Regions from separate parts of the Staphylococcus coagulans genome, predicted to be linked through region 2. Evidence: predicted binding sites of a transcription regulator. Region 2 holds the regulator's gene; the other holds the start of a gene.

Region 1 (9,451 bases), 520 kb from region 2:
ACAAGCCTTTTTCGTCGTATTTCTCGCATATATGGCCATGTACTTAATTCGAAACAATTTTAAAGCAGCTCAACCTTTATTAAAAGAAGAAATCGGGTTGTCTACATTAGAATTAGGTTATATTGGGTTAGCATTTAGTATTACTTATGGCCTAGGGAAAACACTATTAGGTTACTTTGTTGATGGACGTAACACGAAAAAAATTATTTCATTTTTATTAATTCTTTCCGCGATAACTGTATTAATTATGGGCTTCGTGTTAAGTTATTTTGGTTCTGTTTTAGGTTTATTTATTGTACTTTGGGGACTCAACGGTATTTTTCAATCCGTCGGTGGACCTGCAAGTTACTCAACGATTTCTAGATGGGCACCGCGAACTAAACGAGGGCGTTATCTCGGCTTTTGGAATACGTCACATAATATCGGTGGTGCAATAGCAGGGGCGCTTGCACTATGGGGCGCAAATATGTTTTTCCATGGTAGCGTTGTAGGTATGTTTATTTTCCCAGCTGTTATAGCGTTAATTATCGGTGTTGTCACATTATTTATTGGTAAAGATGATCCAGAAGAATTAGGATGGAATCGTGCAGAAGAAATTTGGGAAGAACCTGTAGATCAAGAAAATATTGATGCACAAAGTATGACAAAATGGGAAATTTTCAAAAAGTATATCTTGAAAAATCCGGTTATCTGGATTTTATGTGTATCTAATGTGTTTGTGTACATTGTGCGGATTGGTATTGATAACTGGGCACCACTTTATGTTTCTGAACAATTGCATTTTGGAAAAGAAGACGCAGTTAACACAATATTCTATTTTGAAATGGGTGCGCTTGTCGCAAGTTTATTATGGGGATACATCTCTGACTTGTTAAAAGGTCGTCGTGCTATCGTCGCGATTGGCTGTATGTTCTTAATTACGTTCGTGGTCTTATTCTATACGAATGCAACAAGTGTAACGATGGTTAACGTGTCACTCTTTGCATTAGGCGCATTGATTTTCGGTCCACAATTGTTAATTGGTGTATCGTTAACAGGATTTGTCCCTAAAAATGCGATTAGTGTAGCAAATGGAATGACGGGATCCTTTGCATATTTATTTGGCGATTCTATGGCTAAAGTAGGTTTAGCTGCCATTGCTGACCCGGAAAGAAACGGTTTAAATGTCTTTGGTTATACGTTAAGTGGATGGACAGACGTATTTATCGTTTTCTACGCAGCGTTATTTATTGGTATTATACTCCTTGGTATTGTCGCATATTTTGAAGAAAAGAAAATTAGAAGCTTACATTTATAAATGAAATTAATAGAGGCAACTCGATCACAAAAGAAGCTAAATTTGGCTTTCTACACATCGAGTTGCCTTTTCTTTTTTGATAAACGAATACTTTTACTGTTGTTTCGCGTATTCGCTGGGTGTCATATTTAAATACTTTTTAAAGTGATAACTGAATGTTTTATACTCTGAAAAACCAACTTTGTCTGCAATTTCATAATGTTTATTTTGGCTTTGTAATAATGAAAGTGATTGATAAATTCGGTATCGATTTAAATAATCCAGAATTGTAATACCCACATGCTCTTTAAATGTACGCATCAAATAAGATTCGCTTACAGGTAAGGGAGCGATTAGATCAGAAACGTGACATTTTTGATGAAAACGCTGCTGTATTTGTTGAATCATCACATTAACATAATAATCACCATATTCAACTTTCATCAACGGTTGAAAAACTTCTAATTGTGCAGCAGGGTGTACAGGTTGGAATGCTGTTGCCCATTGCGCTAATAATTGGGTTAATTGTGAAGTGTCAATAGGCTTCAATAGATAATCTAAGACATGGTGCTGAATGCCAGCTTTCATATATTCAAAATCATCATAACTAGATAAAATAATCTTCTTACAATCATAATCTTTAATCGCATCTAACAATTTTACACCGTCCATGCGCGGCATCCGAATGTCGGTAATCACTAATTCTGGTTGATATTCACGAATCAGTGATAACCCTTCGATGCCATCTTTTGCTAGTAATACATGTGAAAAATGATATTCATTCCACGGAATGGCTTGTTTCAGCCCTTCTCTTATGATTCTTTCGTCGTCACAAATCACGACTTTATACATGAGATATCGCCTCCCTTGGTAGTTGATAAGCGATGAGGGTGCCTTGATAAGGTGTTGAAAAAATACGTAATCGCGCTTGTTCTCCGTAACGAATACGTGCTTTGTGATTTAGATGATTTAAGCCCAAATGTTCAGTATCAAACACGCTTTCATTCAGTGAATGTCTTACCTCTTTGCATTTTTCTTTAGACATCCCTTGTCCATTATCTGAAACAAAGACACGAAGTGCGTGTTTGTTTTCAGTGATGCGAATACGTATCAAAAGTTTGTCATCCGTACGGCCATGTTTGATGGCATTTTCAACTAAAGGCTGAATCATCATTTTACCGATTTGTGCTGTATATAAATCACTTTGAATTTCAAATTCTAAGTTAATCAAATGATCAAATCGCACATTCTGAATTGCGACGTATTGTTGAATATAATCAAGTTCATCTTTGATTTGGACGTAATCAGATTTTACGCGTAACGTATAACGAAGCATTTGCGATAATTGTTGCACCACTTGTTGAGCGAGTTGAGGGGATAGAGTAATCAAATATTGAATTGTTTGCATCGTATTGAACAGAAAATGCGGTTGGAACTGGCGCTCTATTTCTTTTAATTGTATTTCACGTAAACGTTGTTCCGTATTTTCGATAGAGCGTATCAATTTTTCATTCGATTCGAACAAATCATAAATATAGGTATTGATTTCTTCGAGTTCACTCGGCTGTGCTAATGGTTGATAGCGACCGAGATGACGATTTTTCGCATAGTAAATCCGTTGAATAATTGCTTCAATATCTTGAGTTTGTCTTTTCGCCATGTTATGTGCATTAAACAGACCAAATAAAATGAATAAAATCAACACAAGTCCCATAATAATGAGCAGTATGATTCCATCCTCTAAGGTGTCATGTATGTTTTTAAATTGAATCAATCGATCGCCATTTTGATTGATTTTGACTACATCCGATATAAAACCAAATTGAGGAGGTTGCCATTTATCATCGAGACGAAAGTGTTCAGAGTTTGTAAATAAAATGTTATCAAAACGATCAACGATGACTGTAGATTGGCCAGAGTCTTTTAAAATTTCATCGATACGTGGCGTTTGTGCTAAATATATTTGGATAGATGCAGGACCATTTTTAAATGTAACGTTATGTGTGTTAAGCAGATAAAGTGTATTGAGTCGTTGGTCTTCATAATTGTTTGTCGTTACTTGTTTATGATGTTGTGTCACAACAAAATACAATGTTCCGGATTGTTCATGAATCATTTTAAATAATATACGGTTCAATTTCGTCAAATCTTGTGGGTCGCTCGTGTTGAGTTCTTTAAATGTGGTCTTCAATTTTGAAATATCTGATTCTGTCTGTTGTGATGCTTGAACAATGGCGTGTTGTGTTTGATTAACGTGCTGTTGTACCGTACGATGCTCCACCCAAATATAGAGCGTATAGAAACTGATGATGCCAATGAGCATTACTAAAAAGACAGGCATGACCGTTGAGAGAAAGAAAGAGCGACGTAATTGTTGACGGTAAGGTTTGTAAGTTTTCATTTTAAACGCTCCAAAAAAGCTTGATGTGTGTCATGAGGCAATTCGTATTCAGAAATAGCAGGGATGTCTTTAAGTTTTAATGTGCCTGTTTCTGAAACTTCTGCCACGTCTTTACGAATCGGTTTGACACCAAATTCTTGCGCTAAACGGGTTTGAACTGCACGACCAGTTAAATATTTGACGAGTGCTTCTCTTTTTGAATTTGGATGTGCATTATGAACGAGTGCGATGCCATCTATATTAATCACAGTCCCCTCAGTAGGGTAGACTAATTTTAATGGATAACCTTTTTTCATCCATCTTCGAGCATCGAGTTCATAGCTTAAGCCTGCATAATAACGGCCCTTTGCGACCTGTTCTACGACTTGAGAAGACTTTTCCAATTGCACGGCATGGTGCTGAAACTGCTTAATTGTTTGCGTATTATGATGTAAGTGATATAAAGCGCGCATATGTTGGTAACCTGTCGTAGTGGTGTAAGGGTTAGAATAAGCAACACGAGCATTTAGTGGAGGTTGCAATAAATCTTCATAACCTCTGACCGGAATGGACCCTATTAAATCTTTATTGACAACAATCACTGTAGGCATCAACATAAAAGGCGTAACTAAATGATTTTTGGATTCAAAATCATGAAATTTGTCTACATCAGATACTCGGTAGGGGACAAAATCATCTGAATGATCAATGGTTTCGCTTAATACGCCACCCACAAACACATCACCTCGCGCTTCTAACGGAGTTCGATGAATATCTGAAAGTAATACTTGTGTTGAACCTTCAATAAGATTTACTTTCACATCGTACTGCTGTTCAAAATCTTTCAAAAGTGGCCGAATTAATTCTTGTGGGTAGGGTGAATAAACAGTGAGTGCATCTTGAGATCGTGAAGTGTCCTGTTGACAACCAAAAAGTAAAAGCAACGCAAAGCAACATAGCCATTTTTTCATCATGAGAGGTTCTTCCTTATATATGTATTAAAACTATTTTAACAATTTTTATTAAGATTGTAGAGCATTATGTTGAATGCATATGATTAAATAACCATATGATTTGATTGTTTTAAAGGATAATGTTGTAATTAAAATAATTCGTTTTAATTTGACTTTATAGAAAAGAGGTGCAAAATATGTCTGAAAAACAAACAGGTTCGATTACAGGTCGTGTCACTGATAATACAAAAAGTACAATTAAAGGCACAGTAAAGGATGAAACTAAAAAATAAAGGAATTCGATTTAATGAATAAGGTAGCTTTTTAGCTAGGGCTAAGAGCTATCTTATTTTACTTTATTTTGAGAAGTGAATGGTTATTGTTGTATGTATCTCTTTAAAAAATTGATAAGAAAGCTGTTGGATTTGTTTCTATTTTCTCATTGAGACAAAGAATACTTGAATTGTATATCAATTAAAATGTGAGTGATGTTATAATTAAAAGTAGCTCATAGAGGCACACACTAATTATTATATTTTTTAAAATTTGCATATTTGTTTTATAGCGATGCGAGTAGGGAATGAGCGAAAATGCTCAATTGATTAACGATGCGAAAATCAATTGCTATAAGTATATCGTAAAGCTAAACAGTAGAGTAAAAGGAAGAAAAGGACAGTCAATAGGAACTTAAATGATGTATGATATGCGTAATGTTAATTTTGTTATTTGCACACTACTCATATTTATTATTAGAGTCCAATTCAACTTAAAACAATCGAATGTATCAGAGCGCTTCCTACTCATGATTTTAAAGGATAAATAGATAATACGTATTTCAATAAAGCTTAAATTAATTGAAAATTTTAAAATTTATTTAAAAACTAGTGATTAAGATAATATTTTGAGAATCAGGGGTGTACTAAATGAAAAAAGTTTTTATGATTGTACATGAGTTGGATGTTAATAAAGGCGGTATGACGACTGCCATGTTAACAAGGAGTAAAGTTTTCTATGACAAAAAAATTGCAGGTAATATTGTTACATTTGATTACAAATTTGACTATCCAGAAATTATTCAGTCATTAAAAAAATCCAAGAAAATGGATGAGAGAACTGAAATGTTGAACCCTTTTGACTTCTATAAGGCTAAAGCGGATCAATCAAAAAACAAAAGAAATCCAATGTTATATAAGGCTATAGACCGATTATTAAAAGGAACAGTTGAGATAAAAGAAAGTCAAACTATCTCTAGATATTTCAATCAAAAAACTGGCGAATACATAGCCTATAAAAAATCTTTTGAGAATACAAGCTTCTTAGATATTTTTGAAAACAATAAAAGGATTAAAAGAATTTATTATCGTAAAGAAAAGATTCAAAAAATTGATGTGTTCAATCACGAAAATAAATTAACAGCTGAGCAATTTTTTGATAGTAAATGCTATCTCTATTTATATAGACAAATCAATGCCAAAAATGGTAGTGTCGGACAAACATATTTGATCAATGAGAAAAAACAATTTAAAAATAATGTGGGATTTTGTACATATTTTTTAGATGAGTTAATTAAAGATGATAAGAAGAATATCATGATTTGTGATGGACCAGGTAGTTTTCCAAAAATGCTAGCAACTCATCATAAAGTTGCAAAGAAATTTGCTGTAATTCATATTAACCACCACAAGAATTTTGATAATAGTGGTGCAGTTAAAGAAAAAGAAGATTATATATTGAAAAATGCACAAAAAATTGATGGTGTTATTTGCCTCACTGAAGCGCAGAAAAGAGATATTATCGATGAATACCAAATCGATAACGTTTCTGTCATTAGTAATTTTATTAACATTACAGACCAAATTCCTGAAAGTACACATCGAAAAGTAGTTGGACATATCTCCAGATTAGTACCACAAAAAGGTTTGCCATATTTAATAGAAGTAGCAAAAGAAGTTGTGGAAAAGGATAATGAGATAGAATTTCACATCTACGGTGATGGTGAAGAGAAAAATAAATTGGAGCGTTTAATAAGAGAAAATGAGCTTGAGAAAAATGTTAAACTATTAGGTTATACCAATAATGCAACTGATAAAATTAAAGATTTTGGTTGTGTTGTATCTACATCTCAATTTGAAGGACAAGGGCTTAGTATTATTGAAGCGATGTTACTAGAAAAACCTGTGATTGCATTTGATATTAAATATGGACCTTCAGACTTTATCAGACACGAAGAAAATGGTTACTTAATCGAAAATCAAAATATATCTGGTATGGCTGATAAGATTTTAAAAGTTATCAATGATGAAGCTTTAGCTAAGCAGTACGGAAAAGAAAGTAGAAAAACAATTATCGAACTATATCATTCTGAAAAATTAATGGAAAAATGGGATAGACTTTTTAATGGGAAAGTCTTAGCGTAGAAAGGAAGAATATTATGACTGTAAAAAAAGCGATTATTCCTGCGGCGGGGTTAGGTACACGTTTTTTACCTGCGACTAAAGCGATGCCGAAAGAAATGTTACCGATATTAGATAAGCCAACAATTCAATATATTGTTGAAGAAGCGGTACGTGCTGGCATTGAAGATATTATTATCGTGACAGGGAAACATAAACGTGCAATTGAAGATCATTTTGATCACCAAGTGGAATTAGAAAATAACTTAGCTGAAAAAGGTAAAGATGCGTTATTGGAAAAAGTGCGTCATTCTACAAATTTAGCGAACATGTTTTATGTACGCCAAAAAGAGCAAAAAGGTTTAGGCCATGCAATTTGGACAGCCAAACAATTTATTGGAAACGAACCTTTTGCCGTGTTATTAGGTGATGATATTGTTGAATCTGATACGCCTGCTATTCAGCAATTGATTGAAGAGTACGACCGCACTGGTAAATCTGTCATTGGTGTTCAAGAAGTGCCTGAACAAGAAACGCACCGCTATGGGATTGTTGATCCAAAATCAAAAGACAATCGCTTATATGAAGTGACAAAATTTGTGGAAAAACCAGCGCCAGGTACAGCACCATCAAATTTAGCGATTATGGGAAGATATGTGCTAACACCAGACATTTTTGATTATCTTGAAAATCAAGAAACAGGTGCAGGCGGAGAGATTCAATTAACAGATGCGATTGAGCGTTTGAATCAATCTGAACAAGTTTTTGCTTATGATTTTGAAGGGGAACGTTTTGATGTCGGTGAAAAAATTGGCTTTGTCAAAACGACGATTCAGTATGCTTTGAAAGATGAGGAAATGTCAGAAGAAATTCGTCAGTTTATCCAAACTTTGAAGTAGAACATCCTATTACAACGTAAATAATACAATAAATGAGAAAACGTGAACGACGTTATCGATTTGATACCGTTGTTCACGTTCTCTTTTTATTTTTTCAATTGTTACAATTTAGCCATTTATCGCTTTATTTATATATTAAACTGCTCATTTAAATATGCTAAAATATTCACATGAAAATTTAGAAAAGAGGAAGAAAAGAATGCTTCTTTTTGCGATAGAAATATTGATTATGATACTCGCAATTGTTTTGGGTCTACGAACAGCAGGCGCATTGGGTTGTGGGATCTTTGCACTTTTTGCCCAATTAATTATGATTTTTGGGTTTGGCTTACCCCCAGGTTCTGCACCTGTTACAGCTGTGCTGATTATTTTATCCATTGGGATTGCAGGCGGTACACTTCAAGCAACAGGTGGGATTGATTATTTAGTTCAACTTGCTTCAAAAATGATAGAACGTTTTCCAAAATCAATTATCTTTATCGCACCGATGATTGTTTTTGTATTTGTGTTTGGTATTGGGACAACTAATATTGCGTTATCTTTAGAACCAATTATTGCTAAAACAGCATTGAAAGCGCGTATCCAGCCTAAAAAGGCGCTTACCGCTTCCGTACTAACAGCAAATATTGCATTATTATGTAGTCCAGCGGCTTCAGCAACTGCCTATATGATTTCAGAGTTTGCAGGTCTAGGGATTACAATGGGACAATATCTCTCCATCGTTTTACCTACGGCGTTAATAAGTATGTTGATTCTCAGCTGTTTTAATACATTTGTGGGTCGAACAAGAATAAGTGAAGCGCAAGCGCAAACGATGTTACAACAAATGATTATTGAAGATAAACAAGAGGTTAAGACTTTTGATAAACGGGTTAAATGGGGTGTCTTCACATTTATAGTGGCAGTCATCTGTATTTTAACTTTCGGTATTTTTCCGAAAATCGGACCTACATTCCATATAGACGGCAAAACGGTTCATTTACAAATGACCGATCTTGTCCAACTATTTATGTATACGAGTGCAATGATTAATCTTCTTTTAGTGAAAGTTCAGCCGAATCAGATTTTAACCACACATATTGCACAAGCTGCAATTGGTGCAATTTTTGCGGTATTAGGGCCAGGTTGGTTAGGGGCTACCATCTTTAGTGCACCTGCTAATCGAGAAATGATGGAAAATGGAATTGGAAGTCTCATTTCACAAGCGCCTTGGCTTATGATTATACTTGTTGCTTTAGTGGCGATGATTGTGATTTCTCAATCTGCGACCGCATCTATTGTCGTGCCAATCGTGTTGAGTCTAGGCATACCACCGACTTTCTTTATTGCAATTGCACAGACATTAAACGTGAACTTCGTTATTCCTGCACAACCAACGATTTTATTCGCTGTCGATGTTGATGAAACACGTACAACAAAAGTAACGAGTTTCTTAATTCCAGGATTCTTTTTAATTACGACGACGGTCATTGTCGGTCTGACAATCCGATCATTATTAGGAATGTAAAAATAGGATTGTTTCGTTTTTAATCGAATCATAACTCTCAACT
Region 2 (9,451 bases):
TCACTAAGTTATCACTTGTTAGTTGTCTCCAATATTTTAAGCCATCTACTGGCCCTAAAGGAAACCACTGATGTGCGATATAATATTGGCCATTAAAAAAAATTAAACCACTCGGATGACTGAGTAATCCTGTAGGTGGTTGAATATGAAAAATTTGACGATATGGAGAAGACTTTACTTTTTCATGTAATGCTAAAATTTCCTTTTCATCTACTTCCTCATATTTACGATATCGCATTTCGCGACTCCATTGTTCCATATGTATCCTCCTTATCTCATACTGCTGATCATATATGCCACCTGTTGTTACATATAAACCAAACCTTGCGCTTATTTTGATGATTTGCTGTTACTATGATACGACGCGTTAAACACGTTAGAGTTATGTAAAAATAAAAAAGACGCTACGTTTGAGCATCATGATTTTAATTTGCATTGGAAAAGTAAGCTGTCCCCATCTTAGCTCCTCCATATGATCTCAGTAGCTATTTTATCATAAAAATGTTTAAGCATGTCCTAAAATTAAGACCTTAGACTCTTTTATATTGCTTTATCTTAATATTTTAAAATATGATATCGTACAAAAAGCAGCTGAGATATACCTCAACTGCTTTATACCATATAAATTATTCAATTATTATTGAACGTGCTATCATTTACGCCTTTTGAACCGTAATCGTCCAAGACGCATAATCTATTTGTTCAAATTCAGTCACTGGATAGTTTTGCTCTGCTGCCCAATTGGGAATAGCCTCTGTGGCTTGTGTACAGTCAAAGTCAATTTTCAGTTCATCGCCTAGTGCTAATTCCTCCATCTTTTTCTGTGCTTCAATTAAAGGAAATGGACAAACCATGCCCACTGTACCGAGTTCATATAACATTGTGAAGCTCCTTTCGTTTCATTTTTAAATATTAACAGATTGTGGTGATGTATGCGTTTGTTGTTGACGCGCTGCTTTTAAAGGTTTCACAAATAAGAAATGGCTCATAAACCATGTCCCTAAAATCATAGCCACTAAAGCTATCCAACCTTGCCATGACAATGCAGCAGTTGCAACTAAACCATTACCTATTGAGCATCCACCTGCGAGCGCTGCACCAAATCCCATACATGCACCACCAATAACACTATTACGTATTGTTTTAATATCTGGTAAACGCCATTTAAATTCTCTTGAACCACGTGCTGCAATATACGATCCTACAAAAATACCTAAAACGAGGAAAACACCCCAGTCAATGAAAGAAACATTTCCTGTTGTTAAAAAGGCGATTAAGTTCGCAGATGGTGTCGTAATGCCTAGCCCACCTTCTCTTCCTGTTGAAATACTCATTGGCCAAGCGATAAGTGCAATGAAACCTATCGCAATCGCTGCAACAAAAGGATGAAATCGCTTTTCAAATAAAAAGTGACGTACCCCAGTATAGCGTGGTTTTAATTTTGGTATAGCGATTTTTGATTTTGGCTTTTTCAACGTGGTCATAACCAAAAATAGCGTAACACCAGTTAATAAGATTAACCATATCCAACTTGGTACCCCTGTAGATGTCGCCATATCCGCTTCATAAACGGTTTGTTGATTAATTGTATCTTTCAGTGGTAACAGAACGCCATATTTAGAGATTGCTGCAAATAGTGCATACATGAAAAGTGCAATCCAACTGCCAATTAAACCTTCCCCTGCACGATACCATGTCCCAGTGGCACAACCTCCTGCGAGTACAATCCCAATACCAAAAATAAATGATCCAACAATCGTTCCTACAATTGGAAATGTCCCATTATCTATCGTGATAACACCCAATGAAGTTAATATATATAAGCCAATAGCTTGGATATTAATCGCAATAAGCAACGCATAAAACATCTTATTATTTTTTTGAACATACATATCTCTAAAGCCACCCGTCAAACAAAAACGCGTACGTTGCATTACGAAACCAAGTAAACTTCCCACAATCAATCCACTTATCACGGTCCAAATCAATATTCCTACCCCCTATATCCGATTAACATTATAGGTATTATAAAAAATAAGACCTTATTTTTCAAGTACATTTTAAAAATAAATATAAAAACATATATTTTTTCTCAAGTTCATTTGAATACATTTGTATATTTAAACATACATGCTTTAGAACTGACCTATGCGCAATAAAAAAAGAGTATAAAATCTAATATTATCATTAGACTTTTATACTCTCTTCATAGTGCTATGTTTTAATTTACAGTTCATCCAAACAAATCTTTTTGTATGTATGGATAATTTTCATAAAAGGTTAACCATTATAATTTTTCATAAAGAATAATAATGATTGTAATTCCACACCTAAATCAATTTGATGTACTTGTACAGATTGAGGTACGTGCACACGTTTCGGTGTAAAATTAAGTATTCCTTTCACACCTGCATCTACAAGTGCATCGGCCACTTCTTGTGCTACTCTTCCTGGTGTAGCAATAATAATGACTTCTAACGCTTCAGCTTCAACGGTACTTTTTATCTCGTCCATTGATTTTACCGTCACATCACCCACTTGTGTACCAATGATTTCCTCACTGATATCAAAGGCTTCAGTAATGGTCATATCATCGTGAATTGAAAAGTTATAAGTGATTAGTGCCTTACCTAAATTCCCTACGCCAACAATGCCTATTTTGATTTCATCAGAATCGCTTAACTCAGATTTGAAGAATTCCAATAGACTATCAATATTGTAACCATAACCTTTTTTCCCAAGCTCTCCAAAATATGAAAAATCTCGGCGAATTGTTGCAGAATCTATATTTAAGCCTTCACTTATCGCTTTTGAATTCACACGATCTTCACCTTTAGCCTTTAAAATATTGACAAATCGGTAATATAAAGGGAGACGTTTTAAGGTCGCTCTAGGAATTTTATTGCTTTCTTTTCCCATTTTAAAGTCCTCCGTAGTCTTTCTTATGCGTGCACTCATATACATAGTATGTGATAATAATTATAACTTAATTTTATGGTTATGAAAACATTAAGTGCTTGATACATATTGCGTTTATTGTACAATAATTAAGAATGAAAGGAGCATGCCATATGATTTTAATGCAATTAAGTCACGTCACCAAATCGTTTGATGGTGAAGAGATTTTTGAAGACGTCAACTTTGAAGTAAAAACCGGCGAACGAATTGGCATTGTAGGACGTAACGGTGCGGGTAAATCAACATTGATGAAAATCATCGCTGGTGTTGAAAACTATGATTCCGGCCATATCTCTAAAATCAAAGGCTTGAAATTAGGCTATTTGACACAACAAATGACATTAAATACCCAAAACACAGTCTTCGAAGAAATGGCCAAACCGTTTGCGCATGTTCAATCCATCTCAGAGCGTATGAAAGTTGAAACCGATTGGCTTGCAGCTCATGCGGATATGTATGAGTCAGTAGAATATAAAACGCATATTGATCAATATGAAAAGCTCTCAAATGAATTTGAACAGCTTGAAGGCTATCAATATGAAAGTAAAATTAAAACTGTTTTAAATGGACTGGATTTTAGTGAAGCAGATTATCATCGTCCGATTAATGATTTTAGCGGCGGACAAAAAACACGTCTGTCATTAGCACAAATGTTATTAAGCGAACCTGATCTCCTTCTTTTAGATGAGCCGACGAACCATTTAGATATGGCCACAACAGAATGGCTAGAAGATTATTTAAAATATTTCAAAGGCGCTATCGTTATTATTTCACACGACCGATTCTTTTTAGATAAAATCGTAACTCAAATTTACGATGTTTCATTAGGTGAAGTTAAACATTATGTCGGAAATTACGCTAAATTTATCGAATTAAGAGATCAATATTATCAAAAGCGTTTAGCTGAATATGAAAGACAACAAAATGAAATTAAACGTCTTGAAACTTTTGTGGAAAAAAACATTACACGTGCTTCCACGAGTGGTATGGCTAAAAGCCGTAGAAAAGTTTTAGAAAAAATGGAACGCCTTGAAAAGCCGATGTTAGACGCTAGAAGTGCGAACATTCAATTTGATTTTGATCGCAATACTGGAAATGATGTCATGCACATTCAAGATTTAACGATTGGATATGTCTCCCCTATTACGCAACCCATACAATTTGAAATCAACAAAGGGGATCATATCGGTATTATCGGTCCTAATGGGATAGGTAAATCTACTTTAATTAAAACTTTAGCCAAACGCCTTCCACCTTTATCGGGGCAAGTGATTGATGGTGCAAATCTTAAAATTGGCTACTATGATCAAAAACAAGCAGAATTTCGTTCAAACAAAACTATTTTGAATTTTGTGTGGGACCAATATCGTCAAATGCCTGAAAAAGATGTGCGTGCCGTTTTAGGACGCTTTTTATTTACGCAAGATGACGTATTAAAAGTCATCAATGATTTATCAGGCGGTGAAAAAGCACGCTTGCAATTGGCATTACTCATGTTAGAACGTAACAATGTGCTCATATTAGACGAACCGACAAACCACTTAGACATTGATTCTAAAGAGATGTTAGAGCAAGCTTTAAAACATTTCCAAGGGACACTCATTTTTGTTTCGCATGACCGCTATTTTATCAACCAATTGGCGAATCGAATTTTTGATTTAAACGAAAAAGGTGGCACGCTTTATTTAGGGGATTATCAATACTATTTGGAAAAGTTAGAGCAACAACAAGCACTTGCTGCATATGATAACCAACAAAATCAAGCGACGTTAGAAGTAGATTCAAGTACTCAGCCAACGACTTATCAAGATCAAAAGACGCTTCGTCGTGAAAAGCGTAAAATAGAGCGCCAGATTGAAAGTGACGAAAGCCAAATTTCTGAGTTAGAAGACAAGATTGCAGCGATTGATTTACAAATGACAGATGAAGCTGTCATTAATGATTTCGAAAAAACACAATCTCTAGCTGAAGAACGTCAAAAAATCGAACAAGCATTAGAACAAGTGATGACAAACTGGGAAGAATTACAACTTTTGTTAACTGAATATGAAGATTAAATGAAGTAAACCGAGTAAAATTTTCTACTCGGTTTATTTTTTTAATCACCTACTGTTTACATTTCGTCCACATATGAAATAGCATAACACCAACTATCCACAAAGTTATCCACATTATCCACAAGTTAAAAGCTAGAATATTCTATCCTTATGCACAATTATATACAACTTATCCCCGATTTTACGCCAATGTTATGCACAGGTTCTTAACAACTTGTGCATAAGTACGCATGTTCTCTATTGACTTTTGCTCAATCAGAAAAGTGAGCTTAAAATGTGAAGATTTAAGTTGTTTATAGTTATACATCTATATAGACAAGCATCTAAATTTTAATGGTGATTAGAATATATCACTTTTCTTTTGACATAAAAAGGAGAGACAGAAATCGTTTGATTTCGTTGTCTCACCCTCAAAATAAGGTTGCTGTTTAAAAACGTGCAACATTCATTATTCATGATCTAAATACATTTCAATATCCATACTGCTTTTACCATTTAAAGCCATGTCGCCCCGAATTCCTTTTTCATAAATATAATGAGCTGCTGCTCCAATCATTGCGGCATTATCCGTACATAGACGTGGTTCTGGAATAGCGAGTTCTATGCCTATTTCACGCGTAGCTTGTTCTAAAGCTTTACGAAGCCCTTTGTTACTTGCTACACCTCCAGCTACTATCAACTGTTTAACATTGTAATCTTCACAAGCACGCATTGCTTTTCCAACGAGCACTTCCACTACGCTGTTTTGAAAACTTGTCGCAACATTTTCAGGAATCACTTGCTCACCTTTTTGCTTTAGATTGTGCAATTTATTAATCACTGCACTTTTCAAACCACTAAAGCTAAAATCATAACTCTCAGGCTCCAACCATACACGAGGAAATTGATATGTGTCCTCACCTTGCGTTGCTAATCGATCAACCGCTGGGCCTCCGGGATAAGGTAAACCAATTGTTCGTGCGACTTTATCATAAGCTTCGCCTACTGCATCATCTCGTGTTTCACCAATAATCTCAAATTGTAAATGATCTTTCATATAGACAAGCTCCGTATGTCCACCCGAAACAATTAATGCAATTAATGGGAATTTCAATCCTGTTCCAAGTTGGTTCGCATACACGTGCCCCGCAATATGATGGACAGGTATAAGTGGTTTATCATTAGCAAAAGCTAGTGACTTAGCAGCATTGACACCCACAAGTAACGCACCAATAAGACCTGGGCCTTGCGTTACAGCCACTGCATCAATCTGGTCCATTGATTTGTCTGCTTGTTGCAATGCATCTTCAATGATTAATGTTATATTTTCAACATGATGACGACTTGCGACCTCAGGGACAACACCGCCAAATCGTTTATGACTGTCAATTTGACTTAACACACTATTACTTAAAATTTTTGTTCCGTTTTCTATTACACTGACACTTGTTTCATCACAACTTGTCTCAAGTGCCAAAATCGTTGTATTCTCAGTCATTTAAACTCACCCACATGACTAACGCATCCTCTCCATCACCGTAATAATTTTTTCTTTTACCGCCATATTCAAAACCAAGTTTTTGATAAACATGCTGCGCGACATGATTATCTTCACGCACTTCCAAACTCATTACCGTTGCGATTGAAGACGCAAAATTAATAACATATTTTAATAATAATTGACCTAATCCGTAATCTCTATAGTCCGGATCAATAGCAACTGTTGTAATTTGGGCTTGGTCAACAACAATCCATAAGCCTAGGTAACCGATTATTTTATCTTCGAACTCTACAACAAAATAATGGGCAAAATGATTTTGCTCCAATTCATAATAAAACGCATCAATCGTCCACGAACTCTTTTTAAAGCTTATCTGTTCAAGATCAAAAACAGCTGGAACATCTTCAAGCATCATATGTCTTATTTGAAGTTTCTCTTTTATTTCTGTTGATCCATCCAATTTTGTTCTGCCTCCGATAACTTTAAATATTGCGGTACAAACGTATGAATCTCACGTGGTTCACCTTTATATCGATACATTTTATCTGCTCTAGGCGGTTCTGCGTTACATTGGTATCCTTCAAGTTCATTTGTGAAATGTGTGACATCATCACCTATAAAGATAACATTCTCTTTGTTAGACCATTGTGTAATTAATTGAGATAAGGCAATATGTTGATCTTCCATGACAGCGACTAACTGTTGACCTTGCCATTGATAAACCCCAGCAAAGACGTTCCCTCTTCGGGCATCAATGATTGGGATAATATAGGCATCTGAGTATTCAATATTCGCTGCAATTGCCTTTAATGAAGAGACACCATATAACTGAATGCCTAAAGTGTACGCTAATGTTTTAGCTGTAGTGACACCAATACGCAATCCTGTATAAGAGCCTGGCCCTTCTGCCACAATAATTTCATCTAAATCTTTTGCTTTAAGTTCACATTGTACAAGTAAAAACTCGATTAATGGCATTAATTGTATAGAATGATTGCGTTTAACCGTCGTTGTATGTGTTACTAAAACTTTGCCATCTTGTAAAACAGCAACTGATAAAGGTTGATTCGCGCTATTTATAAGTAAACTATACATGTATTATTTGCTCCTTGATTTCTTCAAAATGTTGACCTTTTGCCTCGAGTTCGATTTCTCGTTCATCTTCATTGATTACTTTAATGTTAATTTTTAAAAACGCATCCGGTAAATAATCTTTAATAAACGTACTCCATTCAACGACTGTAACTGCGTAGTCATTAAAAAATTCATCAAACCCTAAATCTTCATCGAAGTTCTCAAGTCGGTAGCAATCCATATGATGAAATTTTAAGGTGTCTCCTTTATATGACTTAATAATATTAAAGGTCGGTGAACTGATGTGACGTTTAACCCCTAATGCTTTTCCGATAAATTGACTTAAAGTTGTTTTACCAGCGCCAAGATCACCATCTAATAACAACACATCTTGCGCTTTTAGAAGTGGTGTCAGTAAATTAGCGAACCTCTGCATTTCTGCTATATTTTTTATTCTCATACTTTCCGCACTCCTGACTTAATTTTCCTATCTATTGTAACAAATTTTTTTCTATTTGACCTTATCTGATTCTTGACATTTACTTTGAAATAAGAATGACGCTTTATTGACTGTATTTTAAGATTATTTTCAGAAAATTTTACATTTACTGTTGACTTAGAAGAAAAGATGGGTTAAATTTATAACACGTAATTTTTAGACAATTCTCTAAATTCTAAATTTTTCTCATTCTCGTAATTGATGAAACCAATTTAATTTAACATACATCACATTCATTTTGAAGGGAGCGTTAGACAATGAAAACATATCCATGCATGACACATACACAACAAAATAATATTGTCATTTTAATTTTACGCTCAGGACTGGAGCATTAGTAGAAATTTTACTAATCGCTTAAGTCCTATTTCTAATTGAATGGGACTTAAAGATGCGTCCCAACACCAATTGGGGCGTATCTTTTTTTATTTTCAAAAATCAAGGGAGGCCATACAGATGAGAAGTGACATGATTAAAAAAGGAGACCAACAAGCACCGGCCAGAAGTTTATTACATGCGACGGGACAAATTAAATCCCCTACTGACATGAACAAACCTTTTATCGCTATTTGTAATTCATATATCGATATTGTTCCTGGTCATGTGCATTTAAGAGAATTAGCTGATATCGCCAAAGAAGCGATTAGAGAAGCGGGAGGCATTCCATTTGAATTTAATACGATTGGTGTCGATGATGGCATTGCGATGGGCCATATTGGGATGCGCTATTCATTACCAAGCCGAGAAATTATCGCAGATGCAGCTGAAACAGTTATCAATGCCCATTGGTTCGATGGTGTCTTCTACATTCCAAACTGTGACAAAATCACACCTGGAATGTTACTAGCAGCAGTGAGAACGAATGTCCCAGCTATATTTTGTTCTGGAGGTCCTATGAAAGCGGGGTTATCTTCTCAAGGTAAAGCATTGACTCTCTCATCTATGTTTGAAGCAGTTGGTGCATTTAAAGAAGGTTCAATGAGTAAAGAAGACTTTTTAGAAATGGAACAAAACGCATGTCCGACTTGTGGCTCATGTGCAGGAATGTTCACTGCAAATTCAATGAATTGTCTAATGGAGATTTTAGGACTGGCATTACCATATAACGGCACAGCATTAGCAGTGAGTGATCAAAGAAGAGAGATGATAAAAGCAGCCGCAAAACAGTTGGTAGAAAATGTCAACAATGATTTAAAGCCTAAAGATATTATCACGAAAGAAGCAATTGATGATGCATTTGCACTTGATATGGCAATGGGTGGATCTACAAATACTGTATTACATACGTTAGCTATCGCCAATGAAGCAGGCATTGATTACGACCTTCAACGGATTAATGATATCGCTAAAAAAACACCGTATTTATCTAAAATCGCACCTAGT

Evidence for each region. Region 2 encodes Rex, which represses fermentation and respiration genes when NADH is low (regulators of the CRP and FNR family bind a similar motif). Its sites were predicted from a motif close to TTGTGAAATATTTCACAA; they were not measured.
Region 1: a site for Rex is predicted at 8,056-8,073, ahead of KM149_RS01685 (anaerobic C4-dicarboxylate transporter family protein). Genes of this name have one in related genera too.

What each region holds. Positions count from the first base shown of each region.
Region 1 covers NZ_CP092966.1:385,398-394,848, forward strand. Annotated here, with positions in the region: gene uhpT (hexose-6-phosphate:phosphate antiporter UhpT) at 1-1,297, shown strand, start outside; gene KM149_RS01660 (response regulator transcription factor) at 1,391-2,128, opposite strand; gene KM149_RS01665 (sensor histidine kinase) at 2,121-3,677, opposite strand; gene KM149_RS01670 (extracellular solute-binding protein) at 3,674-4,627, opposite strand; gene KM149_RS01675 (glycosyltransferase) at 5,533-7,026, shown strand; gene galU (UTP--glucose-1-phosphate uridylyltransferase GalU) at 7,041-7,901, shown strand; gene KM149_RS01685 (anaerobic C4-dicarboxylate transporter family protein) at 8,101-9,408, shown strand.
Region 2 covers NZ_CP092966.1:907,345-916,795, reverse strand. Annotated here, with positions in the region: gene KM149_RS04170 (sucrose-6-phosphate hydrolase) at 1-259, opposite strand, end outside; gene KM149_RS04165 (sulfurtransferase TusA family protein) at 657-881, opposite strand; gene KM149_RS04160 (YeeE/YedE family protein) at 906-1,988, opposite strand; gene KM149_RS04155 (redox-sensing transcriptional repressor Rex) at 2,281-2,919, opposite strand; gene KM149_RS04150 (ABC-F family ATP-binding cassette domain-containing protein) at 3,072-5,015, shown strand; gene tsaD (tRNA (adenosine(37)-N6)-threonylcarbamoyltransferase complex transferase subunit TsaD) at 5,464-6,492, opposite strand; gene rimI (ribosomal protein S18-alanine N-acetyltransferase) at 6,485-6,955, opposite strand; gene tsaB (tRNA (adenosine(37)-N6)-threonylcarbamoyltransferase complex dimerization subunit type 1 TsaB) at 6,934-7,590, opposite strand; gene tsaE (tRNA (adenosine(37)-N6)-threonylcarbamoyltransferase complex ATPase subunit type 1 TsaE) at 7,583-8,029, opposite strand; gene ilvD (dihydroxy-acid dehydratase) at 8,525-9,451, shown strand, end outside.